Regions from separate parts of the Paenibacillus sp. RS8 genome, predicted to be linked through region 2. Evidence: riboswitches for the same ligand, from Rfam matches in the RefSeq annotation. Region 2 holds a riboswitch; each other region holds the start of a gene.

Region 1 (3,284 bases), 950 kb from region 2:
TTAAGCAGAGTGGTTATCAGTTGTTTCAGGGATATTTATTTGGAAAGCCTGATCCTATTCCCAAACAGTGATCCTAAGGAGCATATCTCCGTCTAGAGGATGAGATGGATTTCAGGTCAGAGTCTGAGTACAGGTAAACCCCGGGGTTGTATAATTAAGGTAATTGAGAAGGGGGACGGGATGGATATGAAATGGCATAAGTACATCACGCGCTGGGCGGATTCTAGAGGGTTAGGTGGACGGGAAATTGATTATCAATGGCCGTCTCCATCATTTCCGGTGGTAAGTATCCGCAGCAATTTAGGTCGATACTCAGGTCAGGGGTATGGTCACGGAAGCAAGCCACAAGTGAAGACGGCTGTTGGTTTAATTGCTATTGGAGATGTAGCTATAGGCTTGATATCCATAGGTGCAATAAGCGTCGGTGTACTATCCGTAGGTGCTATATCACTGGGGATGTGGTTAGCGCTCGGAGCGATAGCACTTAGTTGGCTTGGCTTTGCCGCGGGAGCAATTGCGATTGCAGGAGTGGCTGTGGGAGCGATCGCGATAGCCGAAAAAGCATTGGGAGCGATAGCCATAGGCGATACGGCGTTTGGGGCGATAGCCATAGGGCGAATCGCTGGAGGTGCGGTAGCTATTGGACAATGGGCATATGGTGTAATCGCTGTTGGAGAGCATGGTTTCGGGTTAATTCCGATCACGGGTGATGTGTGGAATTGGTTCCGGCGTTTGTTTGGGCTAAGAGATTAAGCCGCTAAGCAGTTCTAAAGTATCATTCATAGTCTGGGATAGTTAATAAAAAATATCTATCAGAACAGAAAAACTAATTGCAATTACCTATTCGGATTTCATACCAATTAATCATGCGATCAGATGTAGCGTTATGTTACTCTTTGTAATGTATTCGAAACTTCATAGGCAAACCTATGGAAATGTAGGGACGCAAAGCTATAGGGACTAAGGTTATTATAACTATTGTCAGCCAGCTGCCAAAGAGTGTATTACGCTTTTTGTTAAAATATAAGTGAGTATAAGTTATACACCTATACTTAATGTCTTATATTTCTCGCTTAAACGCGTATCGTCCTTAGAAGGGCGTCGGGGCGTTTATGCTTGTTAAAGTTTAATAAAAATTAAGTCTTAATTTTTATGGACTTTATACGCAATCAAGCTACTCTTTTGGGGTAGTTTTTTTTGTGCCCATTTTTGGGTACTGAAGAGATTCATATTACATCTGGGGGTAGAAAAGATGAAAAAAATGATTGCAATCGCTACATCGGCAGCCATGATAGCCAGTTTTTCGAGCGAGGCAGGTTATGCTTTAGCAAGTGATGTAAGCAAGGTAAGTGTAGTGAACAGCGTAGTACAAAGCAAAGCTGAGCTATTAAGCAGTGCGTCAGTTATTCCGTTTGATCTGTATGGAAAGGCTATCCTTAGCGCTTATAACGATGTTTTTAAAATGAATCCTGCAAATATTAAATCCATCACGAATAATGGTGGCAACTACTCAGGTTCACCAATAGCTAAGGCTATTGATGGCGATATGAGTACGCATTGGGAAACGGGCAAACCGAATAGCTCAACGTTTACGAACGAGGTTGTCTTTGTTTTTAATGAGTCCACGGAATTAAATAGAATCGTATATGCTGCAAGACAATCCGGTGCAAAGGGTAAGGGGTTTGCTCAGGAATTTGATATTTATGGCTCAACTACGGATGCAGGCGATTTTACACTAATATCCTCTGGAGAATATAAAGGCGGAGCAGGAGATGTTGTGGAGATTGAGTTTGCACCTACAGCTTTCAAGAGACTTAAATTTGTCTACAAAAAAGCTAACCAGGATTGGGCGAGTGCGGCTGAATTTTCTTTTTACAAAGAAGATGCCATATCGGCAAAGATGAAAAACTTATTTACAGATGATACCTTGAGTCAAGTTAGTGCAGCATTTAATACGGTAGAGAAGTTAACCGCTTTAGAACAAGAAGTGCAGTTACATCCACTGTACACGCAGTTTCAAGCAGATATAGAGAATGCAAAGGTGCTTCTGGAAAACCATCAAGTAGAGGAAACGGCAGCTAAGGTTTCGAAGTTAAAGGGGTATGGCACAGCATATGAAAATGCCTATAGCGAAGCTTACAGAATGCCAAACTCAAACGTATCAAAAGTAACGGTGAATGGTGGAAGCTACCCAGGTACGAAACCGGAATACATGCTCGATGATCTGCCGAATACACATTGGGAAACGAACAAAAATAATGACGACAGCTTCACGAATGAAGTCGTGTTTGAATTAGCACAGGCCAAAGTATTAGACAGAGTGGCTTTCCTGGCTAGAGATAATCGCAAAGGGTTCCCAGAAGCTTTTGAAATCTATGCATCAGAGACGAGTAAGGGAGAGACCTTTCAGCTCGTATCTAGCGGAACCGCGACTAGTACGAACGACTTTCTGGAGTTTAAATTCGAGCCTACGAAGTTTAAAAGATTGAAATTCAAGTTCACAAAAGCCAATATTAACAGACCTTTTGCGGCTGAATTTAGATTTTATACAGAGGATAAAGTAAGCGAAGCTGTGAATGGTATTTTCACAGATGGAACGATGAGTGCGGTTGTTCCTGCTTATAATAGCGCCAATGCAATCAATGAATTAGAAGAGGCGGCAAAAGTACATCCGCTCTATCCAATCCTTAAAGACTCATTGGATTTGGCTAAGAAGCTAGTAAATGGTGAAGTTCAAACCGAAGGCACCATTATTGAGGCTGAACAGCGTGGGGATATGAAAAAGCATGCACAGCAAAACCTGAGAATTGGTTTCGGTACGAACAACCAACCTACGGGACTCGTTGCAATGCCTGGAGATACGATCAATATTTATGTAGATGCAGCTTCTACTGATAAATTACCTGCAATAGTATTTTCGCAACAAGAGGCGGCTTGGAATGTTTGGGCTAGAAGCGTGCAATTACGTCCTGGTAAAAACACTATAACCGTTCCTGAGTTTGCGACGAATAGTTATTATGCACATGATGTGACTAAGGGCGGTACAGTGTATATCGTCAATCCATATACAGCTGAAGAACAAGGGAAAGCACCTTTGATCCGGTTTGAGGGGCTTACGAAGATCCCTATGATGACAAAGACCACAGATCCAGAACAATTCAAAGCCTTCCTAACCACCTACAAACAAAAATTAGATGAAGATAAGGCAGCACATCCGAATGTTCAAGATCGCAAGCTTATTGATGTGGTAGAAATGGTCAGCGATCATGTTATTTTTACAGGAA
Region 2 (3,284 bases):
TTTCTTAAATTTAATGCCGTAGGTTTGGTGAATACCCTAATTGATTTCGTAATCTTCACATTACTGAACTCACTTGGAATGGTATATGCGTTGGCACAGGTGATTTCTTATAGTGCAGGGACAGCGAACAGCTTTATTTTGAATAAAAAAGTTACCTTCAAGGATCACAATCGTGGCAGTAAAGAGGGCTTTGATAAGGCTCAGTTGCTGAAGTTTATCATACTGAATCTGGTAGTGCTCGGAATATCGCTGTTGCTAATGCATCTGTTGACTGACAAACTAGGCATTCAAGTGTTGATCTCTAAGGTATTAGTAACGTTTGTGACGGTGATCATTAACTTCTTCGGAAGTCGTAAATGGGTATTCTAAAGTGCAGTAGAACCAATCCACGGAGGTGAAAATCATGCGTAAATTCTCGTATGTGCTCATACTGGCTGGGATCCTTATCATGCTCTATCCAAAAGCTAACGAATGGTATAACGACTGGCAGCAGGAGAAGCTATTAGAAACGGCTGAACTGAGCACCATCGAAAGCACTCCACCACCTGATCTGAAGAGTAGATATGCCGAGGTCACTCAGCTACTAGCAGAGGAATCCGTTCTAGATGCACAGGCACAGCCTCAAGAAACAGAAAAGCCAGAACCGGAGATTGAAGTGGGCGGCAAAGTTATCGCATTAATAGAGATTGATAAGATTGATCTGAAGCTGCCAGTATTAGAAGGAGCAACAAAAGCAAATATGAAGCATGCTGCGGCGCATATGAAAGAAACGGCCCCGCTTGGAGAAATCGGGAACGCCGCAATAGCTGCTCATAGAGCTAGAACTACGGGCAGATTGTTTAACAGATTGAATGAAGTTGTGGTTGGGGATGTAATCACGGTAAAAACGAGCGATCAGGTATATAATTACGAGGTTTATGATATTTCTGTTGTACTTCCCAGTGATGTGTCTGTTCTTGACGGGAATAACAAGGATAAGATTCTTACTCTAATTACGTGTGACCCACTAGTAGATCCTACACATCGTTTGATTGTTCATGCTAAGCTTACCTAATAGTTGATGAGAAATGACAAGAGAACTGAAATACAGAGAGATAACTATAAAATAATAGTAAAACTAGCAATTTTGTTCTTGTTTACGAGGATAAATATGGTAGTATAAGACTATAAAAGCTAAACACGATAAACGGCAAACCTATCGAAAGGTAGGGACGCAAAGCTAAAGGGCCTTCCCGTAAGGATGGCAGCCAGTTACCGAATGAAGAGGCTTTTTTTGTTTTTATAAAATATATAAGAACCTAAGATTCATATTTCTACTTGGACTGATTCTGTTAATTTGTCTAGCGAAATTAGAACAGATAGAGCTTATACGATAACGGCAAACCTATCGAAAGGTAGGGACGCAAAGCTAAAGGGCCTTCCCGAAAGGATGGCAGCCAGCTACCGAAAGGAGTTTTATCCGTGAAAAAGGTTTATTTTATGATGGTGGCGCTGTTCGTGCTGATTACTTCGGTTCCAGTAAGCACAGCTCAAGCTGCAAGTGCAGATTCAAACTGGTTGAATACATCCAAATTGGCTCAGGGTGTAATCGGTATTAACTACGATATTCCAAAAGATAAAAGAGTTAAGCTGATGATCACAAAAGATAACAGTAGCTATACATACAATTTATATGCTTCTGGACAAGCTGAAGACTTCCCTTTGCAACAAGGGAATGGGACTTATAAAGTTTCTGTTCTTGAGAATACAACGGGTAATAAATATAAGGCTCTCTATTCTGAAGTAGTAGATTTAACTATGAACGACTCAAATTCCGTATATTTGGGCTCTGTACAGAATGTGAAATGGAGTTCTTCTGATAAAGCAATCGTTAAGGCTAAAGAGCTTACAAAAGGTAAAACAACAGATGAAGAGAAAGTTAAAGCAATCTATAACTATGTAGTTGCTAATGTGCAATATGATTATTCTCTTGCTAATAATGTAACAACAGATTACATTCCGAACATTAACAACACTTTGAATACTAAAAAGGGAATCTGCTATGACTATGCTTCTCTTTTTGCCGCAATGCTGCGTAGTGTAGATGTGCCTGCTAAATTGGTGATGGGGAATACTAGCTACGTTACGCAATACCATGCATGGAATGAAGTATTAATGGATGGGAAATGGGTTACTATTGATACCACGGTAGATGCATCGGCAGCGAAGAGTAAGAAGAATACGGATTTTATTAAGGCTTCAAGTAAGTATACTGCAGCAAAATACTATTAATTTGAAACGCTAGAATCATAACTCTATTAAATAAACAACTAGCTTAATTATTAAGCTAGTTGTTAATTTTTCTATTAGGGGTTGCTTTTCTATGAGTAGATAGGTTATTATAGTTAAGCGTTGTTAGACAGCGTACAGGCAATGTTTGAGAGAGTTATATAAACGGCTTTCGAAAAATAAAGCTTGCATTACTGAGAATAACGTGATATATTATAAGAGTTGCTGCTGAGACATTAAACGGCGCCAACGAGAACTTGATCTTTGAAAACTGAACAACGAGTGAGTAGGAAATCACGAAAGTGAAATCCAAAACTGATGAGTTTCACAGCGTATTTTACGCTTTTGAAATTTCATCGTGAGAATTAATTTTCTCGTCAGATGTTTCAAAATGAGCATATCGCTCTTTTCAATACTAATTGGAGAGTTTGATCCTGGCTCAGGACGAACGCTGGCGGCGTGCCTAATACATGCAAGTCGAGCGGAGTTATTTTGAAAGCTTGCTTTCAAAATAACTTAGCGGCGGACGGGTGAGTAACACGTAGGCAACCTGCCCCTTAGACTGGGATAACTACCGGAAACGGTAGCTAATACCGGATAATTTCTTTTTTCTCCTGAAGGAAGAATGAAAGACGGAGCAATCTGTCACTGAGGGATGGGCCTGCGGCGCATTAGCTAGTTGGTGGGGTAACGGCCCACCAAGGCGACGATGCGTAGCCGACCTGAGAGGGTGAACGGCCACACTGGGACTGAGACACGGCCCAGACTCCTACGGGAGGCAGCAGTAGGGAATCTTCCGCAATGGACGAAAGTCTGACGGAGCAACGCCGCGTGAGTGATGAAGGTTTTCGGATCGTAAAGCTCTGTTGCCAGGGAAGAACGTCCGGTAGAGTAACTGCTACCGGAGTGACGGTACCTGAGAAGAAAGCCCCGGCTAACTACGTGCCAGCAGCCGCGGTAATACGTAGGGGGCAAGCGTTGTCCGGAATTATTGGGCGTAAAGCGCGCGCAGGCGG
Region 3 (3,284 bases), 1.9 Mb from region 2:
CACATATCCGAACGATGAATACATCCATTGCGTCCCTACTGGAAAATGAAGCCCATAGGAAAGTCCAGCTTGAATCCAGTTTTCTTTCCCAACCTCAGATTCATAAATATACCACCAAGCACTTTTATAGTAAGTATCACTTATAGTGCCATGATCTGGTGCAATGCCGGAGGTATGAGTCAGTAAATGGGCAATTGTAATCGGCTTAAAAGGATCCGCATCAAACTCTGGTAGAATAGAACTAACAGGCTGCCCCATAAAAATCTTACCATTATCCGCAAGCTGCCAGATCGCTGTCGCTGTAAACAGCTTTGTAATTGAAGTAATGCGGAAGATTGTATCCGTTTTCATTTCTTGGGTGCTGTCTTCTTCGTAACTGAAACGTCCCCCGGCACCATTAGCAAATATTTTCCCATAACGACTTAGAGAATAAATATAACCATCAGCTACTTTCTTATCACAGAGATCCCCATAAAAATGATTAAGTGCCTCTAAGCGGTCCTCCCTGTAATTCACTTCGTGCAGCTTACTAAGCTCTGTGGATGATAACATCGTTCACACTCCCCTAATTTTAATAAACACGCAATAAATTATCATAAATGTAAATATACACCTAACTCATAATACCTTGTCAATGTAATAGTTACAACATGATATTTCACGTACTTATAAATTAATTCAGTTTATTAATTACATAAATAGCATGCGCTAAAACCCTAATAAATGGAAGGTCAATTATATATTTAACTATTCTTTACTGATCTCACTACCGGTAGCCACTGTCAAGAATCGAGCAAAAAGCGCTGCTCTATTGAACAGCGCTTTTTACTCGATATGAAATGCCTTTATTATTCTAGTTCAGCCGGCTTTACAATGGCTGTACCTTTGTTATTCTTGGAATATTTAGCTTCAATTTTCGTGGTGTATGTATCTTTTTCTCCGTCACTGGTCAGCACATAACTCAGATCGACTGTCAGCTTTTCCGTCTGCCAGGTCTTAGTATTGACGAACAATTTCCAAGTTACGCTTTTCGGTTGAACGGTCTCACCATCCCAGAGATTCTCCTGGTCATACAGCGCGATTATTCCCTTAGCTGCTGTCGGATCAGTTATCGTGAACTGTAGGACCGTCTGTGCGCCAACATTGTTGACTTTCATCGATTTTTTATAACTTTTGACCGAATCAAGCATGGAAACAGGATCATATTGACCTTTCGAGTAAAAAGCATTCCACTCCGCCTTCTCCAGTCCAAGCCAATACTGTGCATTGGGATCGATGGGCTCCCCGTCATCGTCGTAACCCTCGTCTTCAGATTCATCGATAAGCTCACTTCCGTCTACAAGATAGTAATACTCCTTGTCATTGGCATACAGGCTGTAAGATGTTTTTAAAAGACTGCTATCGACGGTGCCTGCTGCGGCAAAATTCGGCAGACGGTTGATATCCAGCTTCAGTGTGTTGGTGTTGCTGATACGCACCCCTCCGCTTTGAATATCCTGTTTTTTGGTCACATCTAAGTGGAAATTCTTTAGTGCTTTGGAGGCTGCCGTTACTTTGCTGATCATTTGATCCGCAGTGACTGCTGCTGTCGTAGCTGCAGACACAACTTGAGGATTAGACATCCATCCGACCGTTCCGGACAGCAATAAAGCACCCGCTGCCAACCCTGTACCTATTGTTTTAAAAAAACTCTTCATGTACTTCCCCTTTCGGCCCCTTGCGATAATGTAACGCCGTATAGGTTGGAATAATAAAAACAGCCCGAAATAGACTACACGTCCTTCAGAACTATCCATAAGACATCCCTATGGCGGCCTGGCGATCATTTCCTTCTGTAGAAAGGCTTTAGACCCATGGCTTTGTGTCATCATCTTTCGATGATTTTACCTTTAACGCGGACATTCAATTAGTTTAAAGGATGTTTGTCCCTTTGCCAATTTTAGCATGGTCATATTTACCTGTAAACGACTTATCTTCCATTTATCTTCACAATAAAGGTAATAGATTAATTTTAATTCAAATTGCTGTTTTCTCTTTCATCAAAATCCTGGTCTAGGCTGGTGTCAGTATTATAAGTCCAATGACCCTTAACATATTTCAAGTAAATAAGAGCTTCGTATTTATCATTGTCCCCCCCTTCATTGTATGTAACATCGCTCCAATCGAGTTTCCCTTGGACGACAGCTTCCTTTTCTCCTAGGTAAACGACTCGTTCGTCGGTTAGCAAGTACCTCGATTCAGAATTGGCAAAGTGCCCCTTCATCATACTTTCCCATGTCACCGAACTGAACACAACAGCATTCCATTCTTTAATAATCGAGGGGTCTGTATATTGGGTAGTAAGATCAAGATTTTCGGAGTTATACGCATTGTAATAGGTTCTTAGATCTGCCAATACGGCATTCTGCTCGGTTTGATGATTCTCCATAATAGCCGCAGCTTTCTTATCAATATCCGCAGGAAGCTCCATACGATTAAAAATCAAGCTATCATTCGCGATCTTCCACTGTCCTCGTTCATATCGAATATCGAAAAGATACACAGCTTCTCGATTCAATTCTTCTGTGTTCTTAATGTAAGTTACTTGAAGATTCGCTTCACTAGCAGAAGTGTATTCAATCCGATCTATTGTCACTTTGAAGTCTTTAACTGCGATTTCACTGATTGGTTGATTAGCTTCATAATCATATTCTAGATTCATATAACCTAATTTAAGATTATCAGATGTTAATAAACGGGGACTAAACGTTTCGTAGTATTTCGTAAGTAGTTCTTGAATAGCAGCGTCCTGACCCTCTCCGTACGGTTTCAAGCTCACGGATAGCTTAGATTGATCATAACTAACCGAATATTTCGCTAAGTTACTAACCAAACGAAGAGGAAGATACACTTGTCCATTAAGGACAGGAATCTCTTTATCCAAATAATAAGTCACTCCGTCGTAGTAGATGATAGCCTCACCAGCCCAGAATTCGATTTCAGCACCTCTTATGACCCCTGAGATTTTACGAGTATCGGGATCAAATGATACCTTATAACCCATGGCGGAGAAAAATTGGCGATATGGCACGTACATAACACCAGACTTTAAGATCGGATGAACGCCAGCAACCCTTACATTATTCACAAACAACTGAATAGATTTGTCAGCAGACGCTGTCCCTATAACAAGCGGTGTAGTCATTATCAAGCAAAAGCTCAGTAAAAGAACCGCAAACTTTCTAACCATTTAACACATCCTATTCTCAATAATGGCGTAATTTGTTCTACCTGTTTAATTCAAC

Evidence for each region. Region 2 has a riboswitch for cyclic di-GMP ahead of ACDZ28_RS11650 (transglutaminase family protein). Riboswitches for the same ligand answer to the same signal wherever they lie in the genome.
Region 1: linked by a shared signal. The riboswitch ahead of ACDZ28_RS07215 (NPCBM/NEW2 domain-containing protein) and the one ahead of ACDZ28_RS11650 (transglutaminase family protein) in region 2 are both predicted to bind cyclic di-GMP.
Region 3: linked by a shared signal. The riboswitch ahead of ACDZ28_RS19635 (DUF6612 family protein) and the one ahead of ACDZ28_RS11650 (transglutaminase family protein) in region 2 are both predicted to bind cyclic di-GMP.

Annotation. Positions count from the first base shown of each region.
Region 1 is NZ_CP168131.1:1,336,534-1,339,817, reverse strand. Features, by position in the region: gene ACDZ28_RS07225 (EAL domain-containing protein) at 1-71, shown strand, start outside; gene ACDZ28_RS07220 (hypothetical protein) at 187-753, shown strand; cyclic di-GMP riboswitch class I at 911-997, shown strand; gene ACDZ28_RS07215 (NPCBM/NEW2 domain-containing protein) at 1,253-3,284, shown strand, end outside.
Region 2 is NZ_CP168131.1:2,289,312-2,292,595, forward strand. Features, by position in the region: gene ACDZ28_RS11640 (GtrA family protein) at 1-369, shown strand, start outside; gene ACDZ28_RS11645 (class D sortase) at 404-1,054, shown strand; cyclic di-GMP riboswitch class I at 1,179-1,259, shown strand; cyclic di-GMP riboswitch class I at 1,368-1,448, shown strand; gene ACDZ28_RS11650 (transglutaminase family protein) at 1,462-2,271, shown strand; rRNA gene ACDZ28_RS11655 (16S ribosomal RNA) at 2,685-3,284, shown strand, end outside.
Region 3 is NZ_CP168131.1:4,144,533-4,147,816, reverse strand. Features, by position in the region: gene ACDZ28_RS19640 (serine hydrolase domain-containing protein) at 1-552, opposite strand, end outside; gene ACDZ28_RS19635 (DUF6612 family protein) at 849-1,697, opposite strand; cyclic di-GMP riboswitch class I at 1,807-1,898, opposite strand; gene ACDZ28_RS19630 (copper amine oxidase N-terminal domain-containing protein) at 2,012-3,229, opposite strand.